One region of the Solwaraspora sp. WMMD937 genome, then DNA from elsewhere that is predicted to be linked to it. Evidence: riboswitches for the same ligand, from Rfam matches in the RefSeq annotation. Region 1 holds a riboswitch; each other region holds the start of a gene.

Region 1 (10,030 bases):
CGACGTACACGCGATGGCCGCCGGTGAGGCGTGGTGCGGCGCCGCCGCCGACGCCCGGGACGCGCTCGTCGTCGCCGCCGGCACCGGCATCGGCGGCGCGATCGTGGTCGGCGGCGATGTGGTGGTGGGCCGGCACGGGTTCGCCGGCAGCGTCGGGCATCTGCCGGCCGCCCGGCACCTCGGCCGACGCTGCGGTTGCGGCGCGGTCGACCACGTCGAGGCGTACGCGGCCGGCCCGGCGATCGCCGCCGAGTACGCGGCCCGGACCGGTCGCGGCGCGGCACCGCCCCTGGAGGAGGTCGCGGCGGCGGCTGCCGGCGGTGATCCGGTCGCGGTCGAGGTGACCGAGCTGGCTGCCCAGGTGCTGGGCGAAGGGCTGGCAACCGCCGCCAACCTGCTCGATCCCGAGGTAGTCGTCCTCGGCGGTGGCGTCGTCGGACTCGGTGACCGGTTCGTCGCCGGCGTGCGCGCCGCGCTGCACGCGGCGGCGCTGCCCGGCATCGACCGGTTGCCGGTACGTACCGCCCGGCTCGGCAACGCCGCTGTGCTGGCCGGCGCCGCGCTGCTCGCCGGCCGGGTCCTCACCGGCCGGATCAGCGCCGGCCGAGGTCGATGACGGGCCCGGCGCCAGTCGCCGCGTCGCCACCTTGTCCGCCCGTACCGCCGCCGCTGGCAGCGGTGGGCCGGGCCGGTTTTCGGTCTGGATAGAGCCACAGCGATCCGATCGCCAGGGCCACCAGCAGGTGTACGGCGGACTCACCGCCTCCTCTGTGGATCCAGCCTTGCCAGCCCGGCAGGATTCCCAGTAACAGCCCGCGCTGCGCGGCGATGTCCGGTGCGATGACGAACGACAGGGTGATCAGCGCCACGGTCGACACGCTGAAGCCGACGACCAGGCCCACCCGGCACAGTCGGGGCCGTCGCCGGGGTCCGACGGTCAGCGCCCAGACGGCCAGGCTGCTCACCGCCGCGATCCCGAGCATCGGCAGGTACGGGGTGCGTGGCGAGGTGATCCCGGCCAGGGTGTTGTTCAGGTTGAACACCGCACCGGCCCGCAGCCCGGTCGCCTGGATGCTGAGCACCCCGACGACGCCGATGAGCAGGGTGCCGAGCACCGCCCCGTACAGACCCCATAGCACGCTTCTCACCCGACGGACCCTCCTCCTCGTACCCGGTGCGACCCGACACCGCGACACGCCGAACACAGTATCTGGTGTTGTGTCTTCTGGTCCGCACCCATATATGGTGTACCCCGCAGCTGGTTCGGCCGCCCCTCGGCGGTGGTCGAGGCAAGAGGGAACCCGGTGAGAGTCCGGGACTGCCCCGCAGCGGTGAGTGGGAACGACCGCCGTCACCGAGCACTGGACCCGTCGCGGGTCCGGGAAGCGACGGCCAGTAGGTACGAGCACGACGCCCACGAGTCCGAAGACCTGCCAGCGTGCCGCACGCGTCGCGTGCGGTGGTCGAAGGCCGCGCGGGACGGCCGACGCCGACGACCGGTCCACGCCGGCGGAGCAGACCGCCAGGTGGGTGACCGGTGGCGTCCTCCCCGTGTGTCCGGTCGACCGGTGGACAGGCACGACAAGGGGAACCGATGCAGGTACGCAAGCGCAACGGCGACACCGAACCGGTGGACGTCGACAAGATCGTCAAGGCGGTCGAACACTGGGTCGCCGACCTGGACGAGGTTGACCCGCTGCGGGTGGCGACCCGGACGATCAGCGGACTGTACGACGGGGCGACAACCGCCGAGCTGGACAAACTGTCCATTCAGACGGCGGCGGAGCTGATCGGCGAGGAGCCGCAGTACTCGAAACTGGCGGCCCGGCTGCTCGCCGCCTACGTGGACAAGGAGGTCCGCGGCCAGCAGGTGGCCAGCTTCAGCCAGTCCATCCGCTACGCCCACGGCCTTGGGCTGATCGGCGACGACACCGCCGCCTTCGTCGCCCGCAACGCTCGCAAACTTGACGACGCCGTCGACGTCGACGGCGACCTGCGCTTCGAGTACTTCGGGCTGCGTACGGTGGCCGACCGTTACCTGCTGCGGCATCCGCAGACCCGGCTGGTGGTGGAGACGCCTCAGTACTGGCTGCTGCGGGTGGCGTGCGGGCTGTCCCAGACGCCGGCCGAGGCGGTCGACTTCTACCGGCTGATCTCCAGCCTGGCCTATCTGCCCAGCTCACCGACGTTGTTCAACTCGGGCACCCGGCACACCCAGATGTCGTCGTGCTTCCTGGTCGACTCGCCGCGCGACGAACTTGACTCGATCTACGAGCGGTACCACCAGGTGGCGAAGCTGTCGAAGTTCTCCGGCGGGATCGGCATCTCCTGGTCGCGGGTACGTGGCCGGGGCGCGCTGATCCGGGGCACCAACGGCAGGTCGAACGGCATCGTGCCGTTCCTCAAGACGCTCGACGCCGGGGTCGCGGCGGTCAACCAGGGTGGCCGCCGCAAGGGCGCCGCCTGCGTCTACCTGGAGCCGTGGCATCCGGACGTCGAGGAGTTCCTGGAGCTGCGGGACAACACCGGCGAGGACGCCCGGCGCACCCACAACCTCAACCTGGCCAACTGGATCCCGGACGAGTTCATGCGGCGGGTCGAGGCGGACGCCGACTGGTCGCTGATCGACCCGTCCGACGCGCGGGAGCTGCCGGACCTGTTCGGCGAGGCGTTCGACGAGGCGTACCGGGCTGCGGAGAAGAAGGCGGTCCGGACGGTCAAGGCCCGCGACCTGTACGGGCGGATGATGCGCACCCTGGCGCAGACCGGCAACGGCTGGATGACGTTCAAGGACGCCGCGAACCGGCTGTCCAACCAGACCGGTGAGCCGGGCAACACGATCCACCTGTCCAATCTGTGCACCGAGATCCTGGAGGTCAACAGCGACGACGAGACCGCCGTGTGCAACCTCGGGTCGGTCAACCTCGGCGCGCACGTCACCGCCGACGGTGTCGACTGGGACAAGCTGCGCGCCACGGTCCGTACCGCCGTGGTGTTCCTCGACCGGGTGATCGACATCAACTACTACCCGGCGGCGCAGGCGGCGGCGTCGAACCCGCGCTGGCGGCCGGTCGGGCTGGGGCTGATGGGCCTGCAGGACGCGTTCTTCACGCTGCGGCTGCCGTTCGACTCGGCGCCGGCCCGGGAGCTGTCCACCCGTGTCCAGGAGGAGATCTTCCTGACCGCGCTGGAGACCTCCGCCGGGCTCGCCGAACGGTTCGGCCCGCATCCGGCGTACGCCGAGACCCGGGCCGCCCGGGGCGAGCTGCACCCGGACCTGTGGGGTGTCGAGGTCGGCCAGCCCGAGCGGTGGGCCCGACTCCGGTCGACGATCGCCGCACACGGTCTGCGGAACTCGCTGCTGGTCGCGATCGCGCCGACCGCGACGATCGCCTCGATCGCCGGCTGTTACGAATGCATCGAGCCGCAGGTGTCCAACCTGTTCAAACGCGAAACCATGTCCGGGGAGTTCCTGCAGATCAACACCTACCTGGTCGGCGAGCTGAAGGCGCGCGGGCTGTGGACGGCACCGGTCCGGGAGCAGATCAAGCGGGCCGAGGGGTCGGTGCAGGGGGTCGCGGACCTGCCCGCCGACGTGCGGGAGCTGTTCCGTACCGCATGGGAGCTGCCGCAACGGGCGCTGATCGACCTGGCCGCCGCCCGCGCCCCGTACGTCGACCAGTCGCAGTCGCTGAACCTGTTCCTCAGCGCACCGACCATCGGCAAGCTGTCCTCGATGTACCTGTACGCCTGGAAGTCCGGGCTGAAGACCACCTACTACCTGCGGTCGCGTCCGGCGACCCGGATCCAGCAGGCCACCGTCGGCATCGCGCCGACCGTCGGGCCGACCGTCGGGCCGGTCGTAGGGCCGGTTGTCGCGACCGGCGACGACGAGGCGTCGGCCTGCTCCCTGGAAAACCCCGAAACCTGTGAGGCCTGCCAGTGACCACCGTCTCCGAAACCAACACCGACGCCGCGACCGCTAATGCCGCCACCGCGACCGCCGCCGCAGCTGCGGGCCGACGGCAGCTGCTGCTCGACCCCGGCATGGACCTGACCCTGCGGCCGATGCGGTATCCGCAGTTCTTCGACCGGTTCCGGGACGCGATCAAGAACACCTGGACGGTGGAGGAGGTCGACCTGCACTCCGACCTGCCGGACCTGGCCAGACTGTCGGCTGCCGAGCGGCACCTGGTGTCCCGGCTGGTCGCGTTCTTCGCCACCGGCGACACCATCGTCGCGAACAACCTGGTGCTCAACCTCTACCAGCACGTCAACTCCCCGGAGGGACGGCTCTACCTGTCCCGGCAGCTGTTCGAGGAGGCGGTGCACGTCCAGTTCTACCTGAACCTGCTGGACACCTACGTGCCGGACGAGCGGGAGCGGTTCGAGGCGTTCGCGGCGGTGGAGAACATTCCGTCGATCGCCCGTAAGGCCGAGTTCTGTTTCAGGTGGATCGACTCGATCTTCGAGCTGCGGGAGCTGCGTAGCCGCGCCGACCGGCGGGCCTTCCTGCTCAACCTGATCTGCTTCGCCGCCTGCATCGAGGGATTGTTCTTCTACGGCGCCTTCGCGTACGTGTACTACCTGCGTTCCCGGGGGCTGCTGCACGGTCTCGCCTCGGGCACCAACTGGGTGTTCCGGGACGAGTCGATGCACATGGCGTTCGCCTTCGACGTGGTGGACACGGTCCGCGCCGAGGAGCCGGAGCTGTTCGACTCCGAGATGGAGGAGCAGGTCAGGCAGATGCTGGCCGAGGCGGTGGAGTGCGAGGTGCAGTTCGCCGCGGACCTGCTCGACCAGGGCGTGTCCGGGATGTCGTTGGCCGACATGCGGGAGTATCTGCAGCACGTCGCCGACCGGCGGCTCGCGGTGCTCGGCATCGAGCCGATGTACGGGTCGAAGAACCCGTTCGCGTTCATGGAGCTGCAGGACGTGCAGGAGCTGTCCAACTTCTTCGAGCGGCGGGTGTCGGCGTACCAGGTCGGGGTGACCGGCTCGGTGACCTTCGACGACGACTTCTGACCCGCGTCCCGGCCCGGGCCGGCGGGGCCGGCTGTTCCGCGAAGGTCGGCTACCCCGCCTCGGCCCGCTCCGTCACGGTGCGGATCGCCGCCGCCGTGCCGACCGCGATCTCCTCGACCTCGTCGGCGGAGACGACCAGCGGCGGGCCGAGCAGGATCACGTCACCGTCGACGCCGTCGGCGCAGCCGGTACCGCTGTAGAGCAGCAGACCGGCGTGCCGGGCGGCGGCGACGACCCGTTCGGCGACCCGGGCGGTACGGGCGTACGGCCGCGCGGTCTGCCGGTCGGCGACCAGCTCCACGCCGACCAGCAGGCCGCGACCGCGGACGTCCCCGACGTACGGCGAGTCGGCCAGTTCCCGGCGCAGGGCGCGAAGCAGCGACTCGCCGGCCCGCCGGCCGGCCGCGACGAGGTCCCGCTCGCGCAGCACCCGCAGCACCGCCCGGCCGGTGGCCGCCCCGACCAGGTGGTGCGAGTAGGTGAAGCCGTGGGTGAAACCGGTGCGCGCGATCGTGTCGTGCACCGGGCCGGCGGCGACGGCCAGCCCCAGCGGCCAGTAGCCCGAACTGGCCCCCTTCGCCGCGACCAGGATGTCCGGGCGTACCCCCCAGTGGTCGACGCCGAACCAGGTGCCGGTGCGGCCGAAGCCGGTCATCACCTCGTCGGCGATGAGCAGCACCCCGTACCGGCGGCAGACCTCGGCGACGGCCGGCCAGTAGTCGTCCGGCGGGACGCAGCCGCCCAGCCCGGCCCCGGCGATCGGCTCGGCGATGAACGCCGCGACCGGCCGGGCCCGGCACAGCTGCGCCAGCGCCGCCGCGTGCCGCGCCCCGCAGCCGACCGGATGGGTGTCCGGGAACGGGCAGCGGTACTCGTACGGGGTCGAGGTGTGCACCGCCTGCCCCAGCCACGGCAGGTACGGCGCACGGAGCCCGGCCCGGCCGGAGACGTCCAACGCGCCCCGCGAGTTGCCGTGGTAGGAACCGACCCGGCCGACGACGAGGTGCCGGTCCTCGCCCCGGGCCAGGTGGTAGGCGCGGGCCATCTTCAGCGCGGTCTCCACCGCCTCACTGCCGCCGGAGACCGGGAAGACCAACGGATCGTCCATCGGCAGTACGGCCGCGAGCTCGGCGGCGTACTCCTCCAGCACGTCGGCGCGGAACATCGAGCCGTGCGCGTACGCGACCGCGCCGGCCTGCTCGGCCTGCGCCCGGACCACCTCGGTGACGCCGTGGCCGATGCCGACGACGATCGCCCCGGCGGCCGCGTCGAGGTAGCGCTTGCCGGTGGTGTCCCACAGCTGCGCACCGGACGCTGAAGCGATCCGTGGCGCGTCGTCGGACACCCGGCCGAAGACGTGGCTCATCCCGGTACGGCGACGGCCCCGCCGGCTGTGACCTTTCCGTTGCCGGCGGCCTGAGCGTCGCCGGCGACCTCGGCGACCTCGGCGACGGCGGCGCCGAACAGCCGCAGACCGGTCTGCGCCTGGGCCCGGGTGATCACCAGCGGCGGCGACATCCGTACCGCGTTGACGCCGGCCTCCAGCACCAGCAGGCCGCGACTGAACGCCGCCTGCTGCACCTGGCCGGCGATCTCGCCGGTGGGGAACTCGACGCCGATCATCAAGCCGACCCCGCGCACGTCGACGAGCAGCTGGGGATACGCCTGCTGCAGTTCGCGCAGCCCGGCGAGCAGGAACTCGCCCTGCGTGGAGGCGTTGTCGAGCAGGCCCTCCTCCTGGATGACCCGCAGGGTGGCGAGGCCGGCGGCGCACGGCACCGGGCTGCCGCCGTAGGTGGAGCCGTGCGCGCCCGGACCCCACGCCTCCATCAGCTCGGACCGGGCCAGGAACGCACCCAGCGGCAGGCCGGAGGCGATGCCTTTCGCGCTGATCAGGATGTCCGGCTGTACGCCGGTGTGCTCGATCGCCCACATCCGGCCGGTGCGGCCCATGCCGCACTGCACCTCGTCGGCGACGAGCAGGATCCCGTGCCGGTCGCAGATCCGCCGCAGCCGGGCGAGCCAGCCGGCCGGCGGCACGATGAAGCCACCCTCACCCTGGATCGGTTCGACGAAGATCGCCGCGACCTCGGCCGGATCCACCTGGTGCTCGAACAGCACCTCCTCGATGAAGTCCAGCGAGGCTGGTGCGTAGGGCGCGTGCAGCACGCCGGGCAGCAGCGGGCCGAATCCCTTGTGGTACTTGGACTTCGACCCGGTCAGCGTCATCGCCCCGTAGGTGCGGCCGTGGAACGATCCGTAGAAGCTGATCACGTACTGCCGGCCGGTGGCGTACCGGGACAGCTTCAACGCGCCCTCGACGGCCTCGGCCCCGGAGTTGGTCAGGAAGACCCGTACCGGCCCGTCCATCGGCGCGGTCGCGGCCAGCGCCTGGCACATCTGGCCGTACAGCGGCAGGTAGAAGTCGCTGGCCGAGTAGTGCAGCAGGGTCGCGGCCTGCTGCTGCACCGCCTCGACGACCGTGGGGTGGCAGTGGCCGGTGGAGGTGACCGCGATCCCGGCGTTGAAGTCGAGGAACAGGTTGCCGTCGACGTCCTCGACGACGGTGCCGTGGCCGCGCCGGGGCGCGATCGCGTAGGCGCGGGGCAGCGACGGGCTGGTCACCGCCCGGTCGCGGGCCAGCACTTCGCGGGCCTGCGGTCCGGGCAGTTCGGTAACCAGGTGCGGTTGCGGGCGGTCCGGGTCGAACCAGTCGGGGGTCGTCGTCATCAGGCCACCACCGTCTGCGACTGCTCGCGGAGAAACTGCTGCAGGTAGTACGGTCCGCCGCCGGCCTTGCCGGTGCTGCCGGAGCCCTTCCAGCCGCCGAACGGCTGCACCCCGGGCCAGGCGCCGGTGGTGGCGCCGGCCGGCCGGTTGACGTAGACGACGCCGGCTTCGATCCGGTCGAGGAAGTGGTCGATCTCGCCCTGGTCGGTGGAGAAGAACCCGGCGGTCAGACCCAGCGGCACGCTGTTGGCCCGGTCCAGGCCCTCGTCGACCGAGTCGACCGGGCTGACCGCAACGAACGGCACGAACAGCTCCCGCTGGAAGAGGTCGTCGTCGGGCGGTACGTCGGCGACGACGGCCGGTGCCAGGTAGTAGCCGTCGGGGCGGCCGTCGACCCCGGCGAGCACCTGGCCGCCGGTGACCACCCGGCCGACGGTCGCGGCGTGCGCGACGGCCTCGCCGTAGCGGCGTACGGCGGCGGCGTCGATGACCGGACCGAGGTACGTGTCACGGGCCAACGGGTCGCCGACGACCAGCGATTCGGCCCGTTCGGCGAGCCGGGTGACGAACTCGTCGTGGAGTTCCCGCGCCACGTACACCCGGGAGCAGGCCGAACACTTCTGGCCGGAGAAGCCGAACGCGGAGCGGGCGACGCCGGAGACCGCCCGGTCCAGGTCGGCCCGGGCCGAGACGATCGCGGCGTTCTTGCCGCCCATCTCGCAGACGACGGGCCTCGGGTACGCGCCGGTGAACGCCCGGATGATCGACATGCCGGTCTCGTACGATCCGGTGAAGGTGAGGCCGCCGACGCCGGGGTGCGCCACCAGTGCCCGGCCCGGGTCGTCGCCGCCGGGGAGGAAGTGCGCGACACCGGTCGGCAGCCCGGCGTCGACCAGGCACTCGAAGAACTTCCAGGCCGAGAAGGTGCCCTGCAGGCTGGGCTTGAGGACGAGGGTGTTGCCGGCGACCAGTGCCGCGCCGGCCGGCCCGGCGGTCAACGCCATCGGGAAGTTGAACGGGCTGATCACGGCCCAGACCCCGTACGGCTTGAGCACGCTGCGGGTGGATTCGTTGGCGGCGATGGTCGCCATCGGCAGGTCGAAACCGTGGTGCTTGTCGTACATGTCGCAGTAGTAGCGGATCAGGTCCGCCGACTCCTCGACGTCGCCGAGCGCCTCCAGCCGGTTCTTGCCGACCTCCATGCTCATCAGCGCGGCGTACTCGTTGGAGCGGTCGCTGATCAGGTCGGCCGCCCGGCGCAGCACCGCGACCCGGTCCGGCCACGGTGTCGCGGCCCATCCGGCGGCTGCGGCGTGAGCGGCCGTGACGGCCGCGTCGACGTCCTGGTCGGTGGCGGCGGTGACGGTGGCCAGCTTGAGCGTCACGTCGCCGGGGCTGACCAGCTCGGCCGGGTCGACCCCGGGCCGGACGGTGCCGTCGACCACCGGAGTCAGGCGCTGACCCAGCCAGGCCCGCGCCCGGTCCGCGCCGTCCTCGTACGCCGTGTGCAGGTCCTCGTTGTCAGCGGACAGGGTCGCGTAGGTGACCCGGAAGCGTGCGGCCACGGAAGAACTCCTTTCGGCGGGACGGCACCCCCGGTGAGGGGTGGCAAAATTCCAGACATCATCGCGTCATGCAGGAAAATCTACTGCGCACCGCGTATCAGAAGCAAGAACTTCCCCGCCGAGCAGGGCTGCTGCCGGGCTGCCGGAGACTGCTGCCGGGCTTACGACAGACGGGACCGGGGTGCCCGGACCGGCCGTCAGGCCAGCCCGGACACCCCGGTCCGTGGTGTTTCGGTCGGTCGCTGCGGGTCAGGAGACACCCAGGGTGGAAAGGTAGTCCGGGTTCTCCGAGAGCCACGCCTCGACCGCGGCCGGCTCGTCACCCTCGTGCACGTTGAACATCAGGTCCTCCAGCGAACCGAGCTGCTGGTCGTCCATCTGGAACTTCTCCAGCATCGCGGTCACCTCGGGGAAGTCCGCGCTGAACCCGGTCCGGGCCAGCGTGGTGATTTCCTCAGCGGTACCCAGGGTGCCCTCCGGGTCGGCCAGGTCCTTCAGCTCGTAGTTCGAGTAGGCCCAGTGCGGGTGCCACAGGGTCACCACGATCGGCTCCTCGTCGCCGATCGCGCTCTGCAGCGCGGCGAGCATCGCCGGGGTGGACGAGGTCCGCAGCTCGTAGTCGTCCAGCCCGTAGGTCGGCATAACGTTGTCCTGGGTGGCGGCGGTCAGACCGGCACCCGGCTCGATGCCGATGATCTCGTTGTTGAACA
Region 2 (10,030 bases), 2.1 Mb from region 1:
CGGACCCACCGGAGGTTGACATGACTGATCGGCCCGTGACGTCGGTGCTGCGCGACGGACGTCATCTGACGGACGAGCAGCACCTGCCCGACGAGCACCACCTGGACGGTAACGCGCTGGCCGGTCCGCTGGGCGAGATCTTCGCGGTGGACGTCACCACCGCGATCGGCCGCTGCGCCAGCTGCGGGCGGGCCGGACCGCTCGCCGCCCTGAGGGTCTACTCCGACGCGCCCGGCCTGGTCGCCCGCTGCCCGCACTGCACCGGGGTGCTGCTGCGACTGGTACGCGGCCCGGTCGACGTCTGGCTCGACCTGCACGGTGCACTGAGCCTGCGGATCGCCGTGCCGATGGGTTGAGCATCTCCGTCTCCGCCGGGCGGACCGGCCCGGCGGAGTCGGATCAACTCAGCCGGTGAACGGCGCGGGACCGAACCGGCCCCAGGCGACGAACGCGGCCATCGCGGCATAGACCAGGTCGGGCAAAACCGTCAGGCGCTCGCCGCGTCGCAGCCGCATGGTCGCCGCACCGGTGAACAGCACCGCGACGCAGACTGCGGTCACCGGCACCAGGACCGGGGCGATGCCGAGTACCGCCGGCAGGATCAGCCCCGCTGCCGCCAACAGCTCCAGGATCGTGATGACCCACAGCGTGCGAGGGCTGAAGTCCATCACCCACTCCCCGGCCCGACCGATCGAGGCCAGCTTCTCCCGGGGCACCAGCACCTTCCCGGTGCTGACCACCATGACGACGGCCAGCCAGCCGGTGACGATCCACAGTACGAAATTCATGGTTGTCCTTTCGATCGGTCGCGAGCGGCACGTACCACGGTGGTGGGGTCGCCGACCGGGCCCAGGTGCCGCAACTTGTCCGGGTTGGCGATGGAGTGGATGGCGCGGACCCGCCCGTTGGCGATGTCCAGCCCGATGACCCCGACCAGCCGGTCCTGCGGGTCGTAGGCGGCCGCGCCGGGTTGTCCGTTGACCGAGGCCGGCCTCAGCCGTACCCCGAGATCCGGCAGCCGGGGCAGCCAGGTCGCCAGGACGCGGGCCACCCGGGTACGCCCGTACACCGGCCGGGGCAGCGCGGGAACCTTGCCGCCGCCGTCGCCGTGCATCGCCACGTCCTGCGCCAGCAACTGCTCCAACGCCGGCAGGTCGCCCTGCTGGGCGGCAGCGAGGAACCGTCGGGCCAGCTCGTCGCGTTGCCGCCGGCTGGCGTGGTAACGCGGTCGGCGCGCGCGGATCTTCTCCCGCGCCCGGGCGACCAGGTGCCGGGCACCGTCCACGTCGGCGCCGACGATCTCGGCCACCTGCGGGTACGGGTAGTCGAACACCTCGCGCAGCAGGAACGCGGCGCGCTGCTGCGCTGACAGGCTCTCCAGCAGGACGAGAAAGGCCAGCGACAGTGAATCGGCGGTCTCCGCCTGCTCGGCCGGTGTGGGATCGGTGACCAGCGGCTCAGGCAGCCACTCGCCGACGTAACGTTCCCTACGGACCCGGGCCGAGCGGAGCTGGTCGATGGCTAACCGGGTGGCCAGCGTGGCGGCGTACGCCCGGGGTGAGGCGATCGCCTCGCCCCGCAGCGCACTCTGGTGCATCCGCAGGAACGTCTCCTGCGTGACGTCCTCGGCCTCGCTGACGCTGCCGAGCATCCGGTAGGCGATGGTGAACGCCCACGGGCGCAGTTCGTCGTAGATTTCGGTGGGCGGCATGGCCGACTACCGCCGCCCTTCGGTACGGGTCGTCATCGGGTGGTCTCCACTCGTCGTCCTCACCACCACAGACGAGACACCCCGACCCGGCATGACAGGGTGTTACCCGGGTCACAGTGCGGCGCCGGCAGATCGCAACATGGAGGGTGCGGCAGCGCCGCACTGGCCGGGGGCAGGTGTATGTACCGACGTGCAGGGCATCAGAGCGGTTCGCCGGGGATGGCGCTGTAGTCCTTGCGAATCTGCTCGACCAGCGGAGTCATGTCGGACCATCGGGTGGCGTCGATCGCGGTGACAGCCCGGACGCCAACCGCGGCGTTGGTGGTGAAGGCCGCGGCGTAGCGATCCAGCTCCGACACGTCGACGCGGCGCTCGAGCCCTGCGCGTACCTGCTGGATCAATGCCATCGTGATTCCCGGCAGCACCGGTGCCCGTGGCCAGACGATCTCGTCGCCTTCGATCAGGCCGAGGTTCCAGGTCGCCCCCTCGGAGATGAAACCCTCCCTGTCCACGAACAGCACGTCATCGAACCCAGCGAGTTGAGCCTGCCGGCGGTGGAACATCGTCGCGAACAGGCCGAGGTGCTTGACGGCCGGTACGTCCCGCTCGTAGCAGCGAGTGGTAAGCGCCAGCGGTCGTGGTGGGACCGACGACACCGCTCGTGTGGTGACGAGCACCTGAGGGCGTGATGCGCTGGCGGGATACCCCAGGTCGAGGTCCGGGTCGAACACCGTCACCCTGGCGACGGTCGACTCGGCGGAACCCACAACCTGGCGGACATAGCTGCGAACCTCGTGCTGATCGAGTTCCGCGCCGAAGAGCGCGCGGCAGTCCCTTGCCAGCCGGTCGAGGTGAAGTGCGAGTCCGCGCACCCGGCCGGCGTCCACTCGCATGGACGTGAAGTGACCGTAGTTGGTGAGACCCAGGACTCTCAGGTGATCCAGATCGACGGGCTTCCCGTTCAGCAGCATGATGCCAGTCTCCGATCCGGGCATGGCCGCCGCGATCAGCAGACCGGTGGGGCGGACGCGCGCAGCGCCTCGGCCAGCCACTCGAACGGGAACCGTTCCGGCTCCACGCCGTTGACGGCAGTGACCAGCGCCATGTGGTCGGCCGTCTGGATCCGGAATTCGGGGGTATCCGGCGAACCCGGGCTGTCCGGTGTCGCGAATACGCCGGTCAGCCAGCCCATCCACCGGTCGGCGATCTCCCGCCCCTGCGGCGAGTCCGGTGGTACCCGGTCCCGCGCCGCGTCCATCACCGCCTGGCCGATCGGCGTAGCCGCCTCCATCCGGTCCAGCATCGGCGATGAGGTCATCAGCGGCCCGGCCCCGGTGGTGCACACCTGGTGCAACTCGCGGCGCTGACGCTCAGACCGGTACGTCGGGCGACATCCCCGGTGGGGTACAGCTCGTTCATCTCCACGACGTCCACTGTGCGATCTCAAGCGGCTCGAGATACAAGCTCCGTGAAGTCGCGCCGGCAGCGGTACGTCGGATTCGTCACGCCGACTCCTGCGGCGCGGAACCGATCGGCTTGACCATCTGCTGAGCGGTGACCGTGAATCCGGTCGACTCGTACAGTCGGCGGGCCGCCAGGTTGTCTCCGAAAACGTTCAACCCGAGCCGGGTGACTCCGCGCGCCGCCAGCACCGGCTCGACAGCGGCCAGGATGGCCCGCCCGTACCCGGTGCCGCGGTGGGCGGTGTCCACCTCGATGTTGTAGATCCAGGCCGGCCGCTCCGGCTCTGCCGGATCCGGCAGCCCGACCCAGATCCAGCCGACCGGCCGCGCGTCGTCGGTGCCCGTCTGCCGCACGACGAGGAACAGCATCCGCTCGGTGGCCAGCCCGTCGGGCACCAACTCGGCGTGCTGGCGGCGGGACTCGGTCAGTGCCGTCTCGGTGGTGGCCCGACCGGACCGCAGCAGGTCACCGGCATAACCCGCCACCAGTGCGGGAATCCGTACGTCGTACTCGCTCTGGGTCATCGGGTGCAGCGATACGGTACGCGCGTCTGACATCGTCACCGGCACATCGTGGCGTACCTGGTCGTGTGCCGTCACGTCAATTGCGCGACGGTCGTCGGCCGGCGGCACACGATCGTGGGTGGGACCAGGCGGCACCGCCGCCAGTACACTGCCGCTGTGGCGACCGAGGCGGACCGTGGTGGCGGTCAGAACCTGCCGCACCACCTCAACGACCTGCCGAAGGCCCAGTTCGCGTTCCCCGGGCCGCTGCGCGACCGGCTGGTCGCGGCGATCCTCACCGGTGCGAAGACTTCCACGTCCGGGCTGCTGCGCGAGTACCGGCACGAGGACGAGCCGCTGCCGGTCGCGGGGGACCGGTCCGTTCTGGTGGACTCGGCGGACCGGCCCTGCGCGGTGCTGGAGACCACCGAGGTACGGGTGGTCCCACTTGCCGAGGTGGACCTCGCTCACGCCGTCGACGAAGGTGAAGGGTTCACCGACGTAGCCGGCTGGCGCCGCGCGCACATCGACTTCTGGCAGTCGGCGCCGATGCGGGCCGCTCTCGGTGACGAGACGTTCACCGTCGACGCCCGGACGATGGTGGTGGCCGAACGGTTCCGGATCGTGCAGCGGATCTGGCGGTCCGGCGAGGTGGCCCTCGCCTACGCCGCCGAGAGCCGAGCGGCGGTCGACGCGCTACGGGCCGTACCGGGGGCGGACTTTGACCGGCCGACCAGATGCGCGCCGTGGACAGTCAAGGAACTGCTTGCGCACACCGTGATCGCGCTGTCCCGTACCGTCGAGATGCTCGACGACGGCGCACCTGCCGCCGGCCCCGACGGCCCGGTGGACGCGATCGGCTACTACACGCCCGACGCACGGTTCCGTCCCGATGCGGACGGTGGGCGGATCGCCGACGCTCAGCGGTGGGCGGCGGCTCGGACGGTTTCCGCCGCTGTCGACGAGCTGGCGGCGCGGGCAGCGGCCGCCGCCGCGCGAGTCGCGGCGCAGTCGCCGGACCGCCTGGTCGTCACCCGGCACGGTGACCTGATGACGCTGACCGACTTCCAGGCCACCCGGGTCGTCGAGCTCGCCGTCCACGGTGTCGACCTGGCCGACGGCCTCGGCATGGCGTCGTGGCTGACCGCCCCGGCGGCGGACCTGGTGGTGGCGCTGTCGGCGGGCACCACCCTGGCGCCGCTGCGGGCGGCGCGCCGATGGGACCGGCCGACATTGGTACGCGCGGTCACCGGGCGGGTCGGTTCAGGTGACGTGGATCCGGCGGAACTGCACCCGCGGGGGGTGCGCTCTCCGTTCTTCGGCGGCACGCACCGTCCCACCATGGTTGGCGAAGAGTAGCGGGACCGACCTGCCCTCGAAGCGCCTTGCGACTGCCCGTAGGTTGACAGCGACAAGGCCACAACGAGACCCTTTCGCGATTCTGACTTTTGGTGCTGGAGGTTTGCCGTGGACTGGTCCCTCGGGAACATACTGATTCTGCTGGTCGTGGTGTTGCTCGGTGCAGTCGCCGGGTGGCTCGTGATGAGCCGCCGGTCCGCCGCCGGCAAGGACGCCTCGGTGAAGCCCGAGGCGACTGCCGTGGCCGAGCCGCCGACTGCTACCTCGGAGGAGCCGTCGCCGGCCGAACCGGCCCGGCCGGAACCCGCATCGCCGGCTGATCCGGTCAAGACCGAGCCCGCCACCGAGGTTCCCGCCGAGCCCGCCGCGGCCGAGCCGGTCAGTGTCGAGCCCACCGCCGACAAGCCGGTCGACCCCGAGCCGGTCGACCCCGAGCCGGCGCTGGCCGCTGATCCTGCTCCCGCGACGCCCGCCGCCGCCGTTGAACCCGCTGCCGCCGTTGAACCCGCTGCCGCCGCCGTCGAGCCAGCCGCTGCTGGACCCGCTGTCGACCCGCCCACGGCCGCCGAGCCGTCCACTGCTGCCGAGCCGCTCGCCGAACCGGGGCCGGCGGACGACTTCCGACGCATCGAGGGCATCGGGCCGAAGATGGCCGCCGCCCTGCAGTCCGCCGGGATCCGCACGTACGAGCAGTTGGGCGCGACCGACGAGGCGGCGCTGCGCGCGGCGGTACGTGCCGCCGGCGTACGCGCCACCGCCAGCCTGCCGACCTGGCCGGCCAAGGCCCGGGAGCTGGCGGCGGCCCGCTCCGCAACCTGACCGGGTACGGCCCGACAGCCAAAGTGGACCGACGTTGGTGACTTAGGTTCCGGCGATCGGGACGTAAGGCGGCAGTGTTCGATCACCGTACCGAGTGACGATGAGGTCGGCACCGGCGGCAGGGTGCCGCCGGTGCCGACCGAACGAGGTGATCGGCATGACCGCAGTCGTTGAGGTGCACACCAAGCCGGCGCGACGTTCCACAGCGCCCACGGCCGGACCAACGCGATCCTGATGCCGCACGTGATCCGTCACAACGGGGCGCGGCCCGGCGAGCTGTCCGGCTGGCCGAAGATCGAACCGTCGTTCCAGGCGGTCGGGGTCGACGAGGAGTCGTTCCTGGCCAGTCTGCCGCAGCAGGCGGTCAACGCGTACGAGGACCAGTGCGCCCCGGCGAACCCGCGGATGCCGGTGCTCGACGACATGCAGGAGATCATGCGCACCGCGTACTACGGCGCGGCCGGTCGTTGATCGTCTCCGGTCCGGCTGCGACACGCTGCCGCAGCCGGACCTGTCCCGCCTGCCCATCGGCCCTGGCGGACCGCGCACCGTGCGCCGTGCGCCGATCGGTGACCGTGATCCGGGCAGGGCACGTTCGGCGTCGCCAGTCGGCCCGCCGGATCGTCACGGCCGACAAGCGACGGCACCACGGCGGTCAGGAGCTCGGGGCTGACTTTCCCCAGCGGGGGGCGGCGAACCGCAGCCCGGCGAGCCGGTCCGGCGGCGCGGCCAGGCCCGGCCCGCCGGCCGCGATCCACTTGAGGACACTCGACAGTGACGTCTCGTCGAGCACCCCGCCGAGCCACACCGCACGGGCGCCCAGTCGGTGGGCCAACACCGCCGGCTGCACGACTACTACGTTGGACCGGTCACAGGCGTTGAGGCAGTCGGACACCCGTACCGGCGCACTGGTACGCAGGACGTCGAGCTGCCGGTCGTGGTCGACGTTCGGGTGTTTGCGGCGGGTGCCGCAACAGCAGCCTCGGCAAACGGTCACCCGGACGGGGTGCCCGGACGCCGGGCCCGCCGCGCCGTCCTCAGTCGTCACGCGACGTCGGCGAGCGTGGGCCGCCGACCACCGGTCCGGGCCGGGGTGAGTAGCAGTCCGAAGACCACCCCGAGTACCGTCCACATCGTGGCGAGCTGCGCCAGCGAGGCGAGCCGGAAGTCCCACAGCAGCGCCGCCGGGATGTCGGCGGGCACGTCGACCCCGGTGGCCGGCCAGAGCGCCAGCAGCAGGGCGTACCCGACGACGGCCAGCGCCGCCGCGACCACCGTCCGGTAGGGTGCCGGCCGCGCCCAGCCGGTCAGCCGCCGGTGGGTCAGCAGCGCCAGCCAGGTCACGGCGGCCGCGGCGATGATGAACGACAGATACTGTCCGGTGCGCTGGTTGACGGTGTCCGGGTCACCGACGCCCGGTGGGTTGGCCGGGAAATGGATCGCCGGTAGCAGCGCCACCACGACGAAGCCGAGCCCGGCGAGCAGCCCCACCCGGCGGAAGTCGTCGCGGCCGGGCAGCAGGTGCCGGGTCGCCGCGAAGACCACGGCGACGATCAACGCCAGACACAGCGCCACCGCCACGGTGGCGACCAGCCCGCCGAAGACCTGCATGGCCCGACCGACCAACTCCTCGTCGTGGCGGTGTCCAGTCGGCCCGGTCGCCGCGCGGGCTTCCTCGACGACCAGCGCCGACTCGATCTGCGGTTCGACGATCAGCAGGGCCGCCACCGCGCCCGCCGCGCCGGCGGCCGCGCCGGCGAGCAGGCCGCAACCCAGCACCGCACCGAACGGGTAGGTGCTCATCGGAGCTGGCCGCCGCTCAGTGGCACGGTACGCCGAGGGCGTGCCGGCCGTCGTGGGTGAACTCGTGCACGAACTCGGCGGCACCGGCCAGCACCAGCCCGTTGTCCTGCGCGACCAGGTAGATGACGACCGCCGCGACGGCGGCCAGCAACCAACCGGCGAGCGGTACGCGGATGGCGGTGGTGGTGACCTCGCCGCCGACAGAAGGTGCAGTCATGCCAGGAAATCCTCTCGTCCATGCCTCGTGGCGATGCGGTGCATGCCACGGCCGGTCTCCTGGCTCCCGGATCGTCGCGGCCGTCCCGCCTTCCCGGACCGTCGTCGGCCCAGTGGCGTGGTGGAACGGACACTTCCCGGTCACAGTGGCGAGGACCACGCCGGAATCACACCGGCTTCCCGAACACCGTGGCCTGCGCAGCGTACCGCCGTGGTGACCGCTCGGGCAATGACTGCGGCCGTGGCCGGCACCGGGACCGGCGCCACATTGACGGTGGACCGCCGGTGGGGGAGCATGACCGGCGCGAGCGGTGCGCGGAGGAACCCGGTGCGAATCCGGGGCGGTCCCGCCACTGTGACCGGTGAGTCGCGTCCCCATGAGACAGCCACTGCCCCAGCGGCGGGAAGGCTCCGGACGCGACGTCGATCCGGCAGCCAGGAGACTCCGGCCGCTCGCTGGTCCACCGGTACGCGGGCGTGGACACCCGCGGGAGGGATTCACCATGCACACCTGTCGGCCCCTGCCATGACGCCGTACCCGTTCACCGCCGTCGTCGGCCTGCCCGACCTGCGGCAGGCCCTGCTGCTCGCCGCAGTGCACCCCGGCATCGGCGGTGTGCTCATCCGGGGTGAGAAGGGCACCGCGAAGTCAACGATCGTCCGCGCGCTGGCCGGGTTGCTACCGGAGGTCGACCGGGTGCCCGGCTGCCGGTTCGGCTGCGACCCGGCAGCCCCGGACCCGACCTGCCCCGACGGGCCGCACACCGCGCCGGTGACCGCACGCCGCGGCCCGGCCGCTCTGGTCGAGTTGCCGGTCGGCGCCACTGAGGACCGGGTGGTCGGCACCCTCGACATCCAGCGGGTGCTCAGCGCCGGAGTGAAGGCCTACGAGCCGGGGCTGCTCGCCGCCGCGCACCGGGGCCTGCTCTACGTCGACGAGGTCAACCTGTTGCCGGACCACCTGGTGGACCTGCTGCTGGACGCGGCGGCGATGGGCCGGGCCCACGTCGAACGCGACGGGGTGTCGGTCAGTCACGCCGCCCGGTTCCTGCTGGTCGGCACGATGAACCCGGAGGAGGGCGAGCCGCGTCCACAGTTGCTGGACCGCTTCGGGCTGATGGTGTCGGTGGCCGCACCTACCGAGGTGGCCGACCGGGCCGAGGTGGTGCGCCGGCGGCTGGCGTACGAGACCGACCCGGTGGCGTTCGCGGACCGCTGGCGGACCACCGACAGCCAGCTCGCAGTGCGGGTACGCGACGCGCGGGCGGCCCTGCCCGCGGTCACGCTGCCCGATGCCGAGATCGACCGGATCGCCCGGATCTGCCTGGCGTACCAGGTGGACGGTATGCGGGCTGACATCGTGATGGCCCGCGCCGCGGTCGCGCTGGCCGCCTGGCGCGGTCAGGCGGCGGTCACCGCCGCCGAGGTCGCCGAGGCAGCCCGGCTGGCACTGCCGCACCGGCGGCGCCGTGACCCGCTCGATCCGCCCGGCGCCGACGAGCAGCGCCTCGACGAGGTGCTGCGGGACGAGTGCGGCGACGACGACCCCGGTCCTGCGCCGCCGGATCCGCCACCACCGGACGCCGGTCCGCCGCAGGGTCCGCCACCACCGGCCGGCGGCCCGTCAACCGGCCCGCCCGAGTCGGACGCCGGCCCGTCGACCGAGCCAGCTACGCCGGACGCCAGCGGGCCGGCGGACGGTGCCGAGCAGCCGGACGGCGTACCGCCGGGCGGTCCGGCTCCGGCGGCGGCCGGGCCCGCGTACCGGCCCCGGACTTTGCGGCTACCCGGGCTCGGGGCCGGCGCGACGCCCGGCCGACGTTCGGCGGCCCACGCCGACCGGGGCCGGGTGGTCGGTGCCGGATCACCGGCCGGACGGCCGTCGACGGTGCACCTACCGGCCACGGTGCGCGCCGCCGCATCCCGGGGTGCCCGCCGGATCACCCCCGCCGACCTGCGCCAGGCCCGCTACGTCGGCCAGGAGGCGAACCTGATCCTGTTCGTGGTCGACGCCTCCGGGTCGATGGCGGCCCGGCAGCGAATGACCGTGGTCAAGACCGCCGTGCTGTCGCTGCTGCGCGACGCCTACCACCGGCGGGACCGGATCGGGATGATCACCTTCCGGGGTGCCACCGCCGACGTGGTGCTGCCGCCG
Region 3 (10,030 bases), 2.1 Mb from region 1:
GATGTTCAGCACCGCGAACGCGCCGGAGGAGACCACGGTCACCACCACCGCCACCCAGATCTGCGGTACGGCGATGAGCAGCGCCGGCACTCCGGCGGTGACCGCCAGGGAGACCGCCAGCACCAGCCGGTGCCGGCGGCCGGCGACCAGCCGGTCGGCCAGGAACGCGCCGGCCAGCCCGCCACCGGCCCCAGCGGACAGCAGCAGGCCGTAGCCGAGCGCGCCGACACCGAGCACGTCCCGGGCGTACAGCAGGAAGATCGCGAACCAGGCGGCGTCGGCGGCGGCGACCGCCGCGACCACCAGCGCCAGGGCGCGCAGCGTCCGGTGGCGGGCGAGCCAGGCCAGCCCGGCCCGGATGCTCGGGCCGACCGTCGTGGCGGCGGTCGTGGCCGCAGTCGTAGCCGTGGGAGTACGGGCCAGGCTCAGTGGCAACGACAGCACCAGCATTACGGCGAGCGCCAGGCTGGCCCCGTTGGCCGCGAACGGTACGGCCGCGCCGACGACGAACAGCGCGGCACCGACCGGCGGGCCGACGAACTCGTTGCCGACGATGGTGCCGGCGGTGAGCCGGCCGTTGGCCCGCTCCAGCGCGGCCGGCGGCACCAGTCTCGGTACCGCCACCTGGCCGGCGGTGTCCCGTACCGCCTCGCCGACGCCGAGACCGAAGGCGCAGACGGCGACCAGGGCGATCGTGGCGGTGCCGGTTGCCACCGTCGCCACCAGGACCACCAGCAGCAGGGCGCGCACCGCGTCGGCGGCGGCGAGCAGCGTACGGGGTGCCATCCGGTCGGCGAGTGCTCCGGCGGCCAGCCCGGCGACGAGCCAGGGCAGGGTCTGTGCGGTGGCGACGATGGCCAGTCCGAGCGGATCCCCGGTCAGCGACAGGGCCAGCAGCGGGAACGCGGCGACCCGGATCCCGTCGCCGATGTTGGCCAGGGTGGCGGCACCCCAGAAGCGCCAGAACGGCTTGCCGAGCGATTGTGACGACATCCGTACAGGATGCACCGACCGGTCAGAGCCGTTGCCACAGTGCCGGTACGTTCGGCGGTTCCCAGCCGACGAGGGCGGTGTGTGCCTGCCGGCACCGGTAGTCGACGCCGGCGTAGCTGACGACGGCACCGATCTGGTACGCAGTGCCGGCGGACCAGATGCCACTGGGCTGGCCGGGCGGCGCGGTGGTCGGTGGCGCGGTGGTCGGCGGCGGTGGGGTGGTCGTCGGAGTGGGTGACGGCGGTGGCGGGGTCGGCGACGGGCCGGGCCCGGCCCCGATCTGGACGTCCACGCAGGAGTAGAAGGCGTTCGTGGTGTCGGCGACATTCCAGATCGCCAGCACTTTGTGCCGGCCGGTGCGGCCACCGAGGTGCACGGTGTGCGACACGGTGGCGTTGGGCTGCCGGCCGCCGTCGTCGAACACGGCGATCCGGGCGCTGCCGACGAAGTACTCCCAGGTGCTGGTGGCATGCCGGGCGGTCAGCGTCCAGGTGAAGGTGACCGCCCCGCCGACCGTGGTGGCCGGCCAGTTGACGCTGTCGTCGTCGAGAATGGCGAACCGGCTCACCCCGCCGTGGCAGGTGCGCTGCCCCTTGGGGCCTTCGACGCTCTGCGGCTCCCACACGATCGGGCCGCAGTTGGCGACCCGGCCCTGCGCGCACATCGCCTGTCGGCTGGGCGGGTAGGAGACGTAGCCGTGGGCGCTAACCGGGGTGGCGACCAGCAGGGTGCCAAGGATGGTGCCGGTGGCGAGCAGGGGCAGGAGAATTCGTCGTCGCATGGGGGCGCTCCGCGCGTCGTGGTGGCGGTGGGGCGGCCGGCCGTTGCCGACGAAGTTAGCGTAAGGACAGTTAACAGTAAAGATTGTGAACGAAGAATTTCGATACGTCGACGAAGTCGACCGATCGTGCGACGGTCAGCCGACGGTACGGCCGTGCCGGTCGCGGGCCTTGATCCTGATGATCGGCATTTCCGGCGCCGGCAGCGGGGCGTCGACGCAGCCGGTCACCGTGCCGAACCGCCTACCGGCCGCCCAGCCGTCGCGGGCGGCGACCAGCTCCTCGTGGCTGCGGGCGACGAAGTTCCACCACATCACGAGCGGCTCGTCGAACGGCTCCCCACCGAGCAGGAACAGCCGGGTCGAGCCGTCGGTGGTTACCGTCGTGGCCGACCGGCCCTCGCCCAGGTAGAGCAGCCCGCCCGGGGCCAGCTCCACCCCGTCGACCCGGGCCGTGCCGGACATCGTCAGCAGGGCGTACTCGAAATCGTCGCGCAGCGTCAGCGCGACGGGCGCGTCGGTGTCGATGTCGACCTGTGCTCCGACGATCGGGCTGGCCATCTCGGCCGGGGACCGGACACCGGCGTACTCGCCGACCACCACGGTGATCCGCGCGTCACCGGCACCCACCTGCGGCAACGCGGCATGATGCTCGAACCGAGGCTCGCCGTGCCTGGCCGACTCGGGCAACGCCACCCACAGTTGCAGGCCGTGCATCACCGGCGGATGCGCCGGCGGCGACTGCTCCGAGTGGGCGATGCCGTGCCCGGCGGTCATCAGGTTGAGCTGCCCCGGCACGATCGACTGCACGCTGCCCAGGCTGTCGCGGTGCAGAATCTCACCGTCGACCAGCCAGGTCACCGTCTGCAGCCCGGTGTGCGGGTGCGGCGGAATCTGCATGCCGGGCCGCCCGGCCACGTCGTCGGGCCCGAAGTGGTCGACGAAACACCAGGCACCGACCATGCGCCGGGGTCGCTGCGGCAGCAGCCGCCGGACCGTCGTGTAGCGGCCCAGCGGCACGTCGTGGCCGGGTAGCAGCACGCTCTCCGGCTGCGCGCCGGCGACCGTCGTCCCGTCGTACCGGATGCTCCCCGACGCCGCCGCACTCATGCCTCGACCTTACGCGCGGCACCGCCGGCCCGTCCGGTCGCTCCATCAGACAGGTCGACCGGCCCGTCCGGCCGCTCCACGCGGCAGGTCACCCGGCCCGGTCCTCCAGGTCACCTTCGGTGCGCAGGAACACCTCCCGAAGCCCGTCCAGTACCGCCGGGTCGGGGTACTCCCACAGTTTGCGGTCGGCCGCCTCCAGCAGCCGCTCGGTGATCCCGTGCAGCGCCCACGGGTTCGACTCGGTCAGGAACCGCTGGTTGACCTCGTCGAGCACGTACGTCTCGGCCAGCTTGTCGTACATCCAGTCGGCCACCACCCCGGCGGTGGCGTCGTAGCCGAACAGGTAGTCGACCGTGGCGGCCAACTCGAACGCCCCCTTGTAGCCGTGCCGGCGCATCGCCGCCAGCCAGCGCGGGTTCACCACCCGGGCCCGGAAGATCCGGGCGGTCTCCTCGTGCAGGGCTCGGGTGCGCACCGCCTCCGGCCGGGTGCTGTCACCGACGTAGGCCGCCGGGGCCGACCCGGTCAACGCCCGCACCGTGGCGATCATCCCGCCGTGGTACTGGAAGTAGTCGTCGGAGTCAGCGATGTCATGCTCTCGGGTGTCGATGTTCTTTGCCGCGACCGCGATCCGCCGGTACGCCGACTCCATCTGGCTGCGGGCCGGCGCGCCGTCGAGGTCACGGCCGTAGGCGTAGCCGCCCCATACCGCGTACACCTCGGCCAGGTCGGCGTCGTCGCGCCAGTTGCGGCTGTCGATCAGCTGCAGCAGCCCGGCACCGTACGTCCCCGGCTTGGAGCCGAAGATCCGCATGGTGGCCCGCCGGGTGTCGCCGTGGGTGGCCAGGTCGGCGCGGGCGTGCGCGGCGACGAAGTTCAGCTCGTCCGGCTCGTCGAGGGCCGCGACCAGTCGGACCGCGTCGTCCAACATGGCCACCACGTGCGGGAACGCGTCGCGGAAGAAACCCGAGATCCGTACCGTCACGTCGATGCGGGGCCGACCCAGCTCCTCGGTCGGGACCACCGTGACGCCGGTCACCCGCCGCGACGCCTCGTCCCACACCGGCCGTACGCCGAGCAGCGCCAGCACCTCGGCGACGTCGTCCCCGGCGGTCCGCATCGCCGACGTGCCCCACACCGACAGTCCCACCGAACGTGGCCAGTCGCCGGTGTCGGCCCGGTAGCGGGCCAGCAGCGACTCCGCCATCGCCTGCCCGGTCTCCCAGGCCAGTCGGCTCGGCACCGCCTTCGGATCCACCGAGTAGAAGTTGCGCCCGGTCGGCAGCACGTTGATCAGCCCGCGCAGCGGCGACCCGCTCGGCCCGGCCGGCACGTACCCGCCGGCTAGGGCGTGCACGACGTGGGCCAGCTCGTCGGTGGTGCGGGCCAGCCGGGGCACCACCTCGGTCGCCGCGAACTCCAGAATCCGGGTGACCAGCGTGACCAGCCCGTCGTCGCCGAGCACGCGCGTGGTGACCTCGGCGGCGGCGTCCGGTCGCCAACCGTGCTCCTCCATCGCGACCACCAGTTCCCGGGCGACCGCCTCGGCCGCGTCGGTGCCATCGCGGTCGGTGCCGGACTCGTCCAGGCCCAGCGCCTCCCGCAGCCCAGGTAGCGCGGCCACCTGCCCGGCCCACATCTGCCGGGCCCGCAGCATCGCCAGCACCAGGTCGACCCGGGCCGCGCCGACCGGTGCCGAGCCGAGCACGTGCAGCCCGTCGCGGATCTGCACGTCCTTGACCTCGCAGAGCCAACCGTCGACGTGCAGCAGGAAGTCGTCGAACTCAGCGTCGTGCGGCCGGTCGTCCAGACCGAGGTCGTGGTCGAGCCGGGCGGCCTGGATCAGCGTCCAGATCTGCGCCCGGATCGCCGGCAGTTTCGCCGGGTCCAGGGCGGCGATGTTCGCATGCTCGTCGAGCAGCTGCTCCAGCCGGGCGATGTCGCCGTAGCTCTCCGCCCGGGCCATCGGCGGCACCAGGTGGTCGATCAGGGTGGCGTGCGTCCGGCGTTTGGCCTGGGTGCCCTCGCCGGGGTCGTTGACCAGGAACGGGTAGATCAGCGGTAGGTCGCCGAGGGCGGCGTCCGCCCCGCAGGCGGCGCTGAGCCCGACCGTCTTGCCCGGCAGCCACTCCAGGTTGCCGTGCTTGCCGACGTGCACCACGGCGTGCGCGCCGAAGCCGTGCTCCAGCCACCGGTACGCGGCCAGGTAGTGGTGGCTCGGCGGCAGGTCCGGGTCGTGGTAGATGGCCACCGGGTTGGCCCCGAAGCCGCGCGGCGGCTGCACCAGCAGCACGATGTTGCCGGTACGCAGCGCGGCGAGCACGATCTCGCCGTCGGGATCCCGGGAGGTGTCCACGTACAGCTCGCCCGGCGGCGGACCCCAGTGCCGTTCGACCTGTTCGCGCAGCTGCGCCGGGAACTCGGCGTACCAGCGCCGGTAGTCGGCGGCCGGGATGCGCACCGGGTTGCCGGCCAGCTGCTCCTCGGTCAGCCAGTCCGGGTCCTGCCCGCCGGCGGCGATCAGCGCGTGCATCAGCGCGTCGCCGTCGCCGTCGGTCAGGCCGGGGACCGCGTCCGGGCCGTCCGGCGGCCCGACGTCGTAGCCGGCGTCGCGCAGCGTCCGCAGCAGCGCCAGGACGCTGGCGGGGGTGTCCAGGCCGACCGCGTTGCCGATCCGGGCGTGCTTCGTCGGGTACGCCGACAGCAGCACCGCGATCCGTTTGTCGGCCGCAGCGATGTGGCGCAGCATGGCGTGGCGGACCGCGATGCCGGCGACCCGGGCGGCCCGCTCGGGGTCGGCCACGTACACCGACAGGCCGTCGGCGTCGATCTCCTTGAACGAGAACGGCACGGTGATCAGCCGGCCGTCGAACTCGGGGATGGCCACCTGGGTCGCGGCGTCCAACGGGGACAGTCCGTCGTCCGCGGCCGCCCAGGTCTGCCGCGAGCTGGTCAGGCAGAGCCCCTGCAGGATCGGCACGTCCAGCTCGGCGAGGGCCCCGACGTCCCAGGCGTCGTCGTCACCGCCGGCGCCGACGGTCGCCGGTCGGGTCCCGCCGGCGGCCAGCACGGTCACCACCAGGGCATCGGCCTGACCCAGGGTGGCCAGCAGCTGCGGGTCGGCCGAGCGCAGCGACGAGCAGTAGACCGGCAGCGCCCGACCGCCGGCGGCGTCGACCGCGTCGCACAGCGCGTGCACGAAGCCGGTGTTACCGGCCAGGTGGTGGGCCCGGTAGTAGAGCACCGCCACGGTCGGCCGGCCCGGTCCGGTCGGCACGTTCGTGCGCTCCAGCACGCCCCACTCCGGGGCCGGCTGCGGCGCGGCGAAGCCGTGCCCGGTGAGCAGCACCGTGTCGGACAGGAAACGGTGCAGTTCGGCGAGGTTGGCCGGGCCGCCGTGGGCCAGATAGGCGTGCGCCTCGGCGGCCACCCCGGCCGGTACGGTGGACAGCTCCATCAGGGCGGCGTCCGGGGCCTGCTCGCCGCTGAGCACCACCACGGGGCGGCCGTCGGCCAGCAGTGCGTCCATCCCGTCCGGCCAGGCCCGGCGGCCGCCGAGCAGCCGGACCACCACGAGGTCGACGCCGGCCAGCAGTTGCGGAAGGTCGTCGACCGACAGCCGGGCCGGGTTTGCCAGGCGCCAGTCGGCACCGCTGGCCCGTCCACTCAACAGATCAGTATCTGAAGTGGACAAAAGTAGCATCATCGGACGCCCGGTCCTCCCTCGGGGTCCGCGCCCCGGGTCGTCGGTCGCGGCGACCGGAGTCTCCTGGCTCCCGGATCAAGGCTCGCCCCGGCCTTCCGGCCCTTGAGGGACCGTGGCCGTCGGTGGGGTCTGCTCCCCGGTGACAGTGGCGGGACCGCACCGGATTCACACCGGACTTCCTCCGCTTGTCGCCGCGTCTGGCTACGAACACTGTCACGACCGGCGGACATTTCGTCAAGGTGTGATGTATTCGTTGTGCGGCGGCCGCCGTCCGGGGACGACCCGTAGTATCCGCCGGGTGCCCGCCTTGCCGTCGCCGCCCGCTCGGGGCGCACCCGATGCCTGCCCCGGCGCCGTGCACCTGCACCCGGCCGCCGACGGCCTGCTGGCCAGGATCCGCTGCCCCGGAGGGCTGCTCACCGCTGTCCAGCTGCGGCTGCTGGCCGCCGTCGCCCGCGACCACGGTGATGGACATCTCGAACTGACCAGCCGGGCAAACGTCCAGGTGCGCGCGGTCGCGGCCGCCGACACCGGACCGCTCGCCGCCCGGCTGCGCGCCGCCGGGCTGCTGCCTTCGACCACGCACGAACGGGTCCGCAACATCCTCGGCTCCGCCCTTGCCGACATCGACACCCCGGCGGTCTGGGACGTCGGGGCGCAGGTCCGCGCCCTCGACGCGGCGATCTGCGCGGAGCCCGACCTGGCCCGGCTCTCCGGGCGGTTCCTCTTCGCCATCGACGATGGTCGAGGTGACACCGTCGCGGTCCGAGCCGACGTCGGTCTGCTGCCCGGACCGGCCGACGAGGTGACCGTGCTGCTCGCCGGCGCCGACCACGGGCTGCGGGCCCGGCCCGCCGACGCGGTACGGGTCGCGGTCGCCGCCGCCCGTGCCTTCCTGGACGATCCAGACGCGGCGGCCGGCAGCGCGTGGCGCCTCGATGACCTGACCCCGGCAGCGCTGGACCGCGTCGTGTTCCAGGCCGGCACCGCACCCGGGGTACGGCGTACCGCGCGGCGGTGGCAACCACTGACCCCGGCCGGCGGTCCCGTCGCGCCGGTCGGGATGCGGCACCGTCCCGACGGCGACTTCGCCCTCGTCGTGGCGGTCCCGTTGGGACGCTTGACAGTCGACCAGGTCGACCTGCTCACGGCCGCGTCGCCGCAGTTGAGGATCACGCCGTGGCGGGGGGTGGTACTGCCCCGGGTCACCGATCCCGCCGGTTGGGCGGACCGGCTCGCCCGCGCCGGGCTGGTTACCGACCCCGACTCGCCGTGGCTCGGTGTGACCGCCTGCGCCGGGCTGCCGGGCTGTGCCCGGTCCCGGGCCGACGTGCGTGCCGACGCCGCAGCGACGCACACCGGGCGGCCGGCCCCGACCGGCGGTGTGCCGGCACCGGGGAGTCGTAACCGCCTGCCGGTGCACTGGATCGGCTGTGAGCGTGGCTGCGGCAGTCCGGCCGGGCCGGTGGTCCGGGTGACCGCCACTGGTGACGGGTACCAGATCGACGCCCCCGACCGGACCAGCATCCGCCTCCCGATCGGGGCCGCCCTTGGCGCGGCCGTCCAGACCGCACGTGAGGAGCCATGATGGACCATGTCCGCGACGCGGCGGAGATCTACCGGCAGTCGTTCGCCACCATCCGTGCCGAGGCCGACCTGAGCCGACTCACCGCCGAGCAGGCCCGGGTCGCGGTGCGGATGATCCACTCCTGCGGGATGGTCGACCTGGTCGACGACCTGGTCTTCTCGCCGCAGGTGGTGGCTGCCGCCCAGGGCGCGTTGCGGGCCGGCGCGCCGATCCTCTGCGACGCCACCATGGTCGCCGCCGGCATCACCCGGCGCCGGCTGCCGGCCGACAACGCGGTGCTGTGCACCCTGTCCGACCCCCGGGTGCCCGAGCTGGCCGACCGGCTGGGCACCACTCGTAGCGCCGCGGCCGTCGAGCTGTGGGTCGACCGCCTTGACGGCGCGGTGGTCGCCGTCGGCAACGCACCGACCGCGCTGTTCCGGCTGTTGGAGCTGGTCGATGCCGGTGCCGGCCGGCCGGCGGCGGTGCTCGGCGTACCGGTCGGTTTCATCGGCGCCGCAGAGTCCAAGCAGGCTCTGATCGACCATGGCGGACTGGAATACCTGGTGGTCCGGGGACGACGCGGTGGCAGCGCGATGGCCGCCGCCGCCCTCAACGCGATAGCCAACGACGACGAGGGACAGGTGGGGCGTTGAACGCGCGTCGCGGCGGACCGGGTCAGCTCTACGGCGTCGGGCTCGGCCCGGGTGACCCGGAACTGGTTACCGTGAAGGCGGCCCGGCTGATCGCTGCGGCCGACGTGATCGTGCACCACAGCGCCCGGCACGGTCGCAGCGTCGCCCGGTCCATCGCCGAGCCGTACCTGCGCGCGGGACAGATCGAAGAGGCGCTGGTCTACCCGGTGACCACCGAGCGCAGCACCCACCCCGGCGGCTACCGGGCGGCGATGGACGAGTTCTACGCCGACTGCGCGCGGCGGCTCGCCGCCCATCTCGACGCTGGTCGGACCGTGGTCGTGCTCGCCGAGGGCGACCCGCTGTTCTACGGCTCCTACATGCACCTGCACAAGCGGCTGGCCGACCGGTATCCGACCGAGGTGGTGCCCGGCGTCACCTCGATGAGCGGTGCCGCCGCCGCACTCGGCCGGCCGTTGGTCGAGGCCGACGAGGTGCTCACCGTCCTGCCCGGCACCCTGTCCGGGGCGGAACTGACTAGACGGCTGGCCGAGACCGACGCTGCCGCCGTGCTCAAGCTGGGCCGGACCTTCCCGGCGGTACGCGACGCGCTGACCGCCGCCGGCCGGCTCGACGACGCCTGGTACGTCGAACGGGCCAGCACCGGGGGGGAACGCGTCGAGCCGCTGGCCGACGTCGACCCTACGACGGTGCCGTACTTCTCCCTGGCGTTGCTGGCCAGCCGTCGCGGTGGCACCGTCGCGGCGAGCGCCGCCGACACCGCCCGGTCCGGCCGGGGAGAGGTGGTGGTGGTCGGCCTCGGACCGGCCGGCCGGGACTGGATCACCCCGCAGGCCCAGGCCGCTCTCGCGGCCGCCGACGACTTGGTCGGGTACGGACCGTACCTGGACCGGGTGCCAACCAACCCCCGGCAACGCCGGCATCCGTCGGACAACCAGGTCGAGGCGCAGCGGGCCGCGCACGCGCTTCGGCTGGCGGCCGACGGAGCCCGGGTCGCGGTGGTCTCCTCCGGCGACCCCGGGGTGTTCGCGATGGCCACGGCGGTGCTGGAGGTCGCCGCCGAGCCCCGCTGGAAGGACGTGCCGGTCCGGGTGCTGCCCGGGGTGACCGCCGCCCAGGCGGTGGCCAGCCGGGTGGGGGCACCGCTCGGGCACGACTACTGCGTGCTGTCGTTGTCGGACCGGCTCAAACCCTGGCCGGTGATCGAGCGGAGGCTGCTC

What was found. Region 1 has a riboswitch for cobalamin ahead of O7621_RS10060 (ribonucleoside-diphosphate reductase subunit alpha). Riboswitches for the same ligand answer to the same signal wherever they lie in the genome.
Region 2: another riboswitch for cobalamin. It lies ahead of O7621_RS19645 (CbtB-domain containing protein); the one in region 1 lies ahead of O7621_RS10060 (ribonucleoside-diphosphate reductase subunit alpha).
Region 3: another riboswitch for cobalamin. It lies ahead of cobN (cobaltochelatase subunit CobN); the one in region 1 lies ahead of O7621_RS10060 (ribonucleoside-diphosphate reductase subunit alpha).

What each region holds. Positions count from the first base shown of each region.
Region 1 covers NZ_CP120738.1:2,318,023-2,328,052, forward strand. The annotation lists gene O7621_RS10050 (ROK family protein) at 1-616, shown strand, start outside; gene O7621_RS10055 (hypothetical protein) at 594-1,148, opposite strand; cobalamin riboswitch at 1,243-1,453, shown strand; gene O7621_RS10060 (ribonucleoside-diphosphate reductase subunit alpha) at 1,595-3,946, shown strand; gene O7621_RS10065 (ribonucleotide-diphosphate reductase subunit beta) at 3,943-5,025, shown strand; gene O7621_RS10070 (aminotransferase class III-fold pyridoxal phosphate-dependent enzyme) at 5,075-6,391, opposite strand; gene O7621_RS10075 (aminotransferase class III-fold pyridoxal phosphate-dependent enzyme) at 6,388-7,755, opposite strand; gene O7621_RS10080 (aldehyde dehydrogenase family protein) at 7,755-9,320, opposite strand; gene O7621_RS10085 (glycine betaine ABC transporter substrate-binding protein) at 9,570-10,030, opposite strand, start outside.
Region 2 covers NZ_CP120738.1:4,409,849-4,419,878, forward strand. The annotation lists gene O7621_RS19580 (ferredoxin reductase) at 1-19, shown strand, start outside; gene O7621_RS19585 (DUF6510 family protein) at 84-356, shown strand; gene O7621_RS19590 (DoxX family protein) at 405-788, opposite strand; gene O7621_RS19595 (RNA polymerase sigma-70 factor) at 785-1,711, opposite strand; gene O7621_RS19600 (aminotransferase class IV family protein) at 1,912-2,682, opposite strand; partial or broken gene O7621_RS19605 (MerR family transcriptional regulator) at 2,718-3,074, opposite strand; gene O7621_RS19610 (GNAT family N-acetyltransferase) at 3,214-3,732, opposite strand; partial or broken gene O7621_RS19615 (ASCH domain-containing protein) at 3,892-4,314, shown strand; partial or broken gene O7621_RS19620 (maleylpyruvate isomerase N-terminal domain-containing protein) at 4,354-5,037, shown strand; gene O7621_RS19625 (helix-hairpin-helix domain-containing protein) at 5,221-5,856, shown strand; gene O7621_RS19630 (hypothetical protein) at 6,091-6,327, shown strand; gene O7621_RS19635 (hypothetical protein) at 6,512-6,853, opposite strand; gene O7621_RS19640 (CbtA family protein) at 6,901-7,659, opposite strand; gene O7621_RS19645 (CbtB-domain containing protein) at 7,676-7,876, opposite strand; cobalamin riboswitch at 7,908-8,082, opposite strand; cobalamin riboswitch at 8,194-8,321, shown strand; gene O7621_RS19650 (VWA domain-containing protein) at 8,402-10,030, shown strand, end outside.
Region 3 covers NZ_CP120738.1:4,428,991-4,439,020, forward strand. The annotation lists gene O7621_RS19700 (MFS transporter) at 1-1,008, opposite strand, end outside; gene O7621_RS19705 (lytic polysaccharide monooxygenase) at 1,016-1,774, opposite strand; gene O7621_RS19710 (pirin family protein) at 1,910-2,881, opposite strand; gene cobN (cobaltochelatase subunit CobN) at 2,970-6,587, opposite strand; cobalamin riboswitch at 6,644-6,769, opposite strand; gene O7621_RS19720 (precorrin-3B synthase) at 6,886-8,175, shown strand; gene O7621_RS19725 (precorrin-8X methylmutase) at 8,172-8,810, shown strand; gene O7621_RS19730 (precorrin-2 C(20)-methyltransferase) at 8,807-10,030, shown strand, end outside.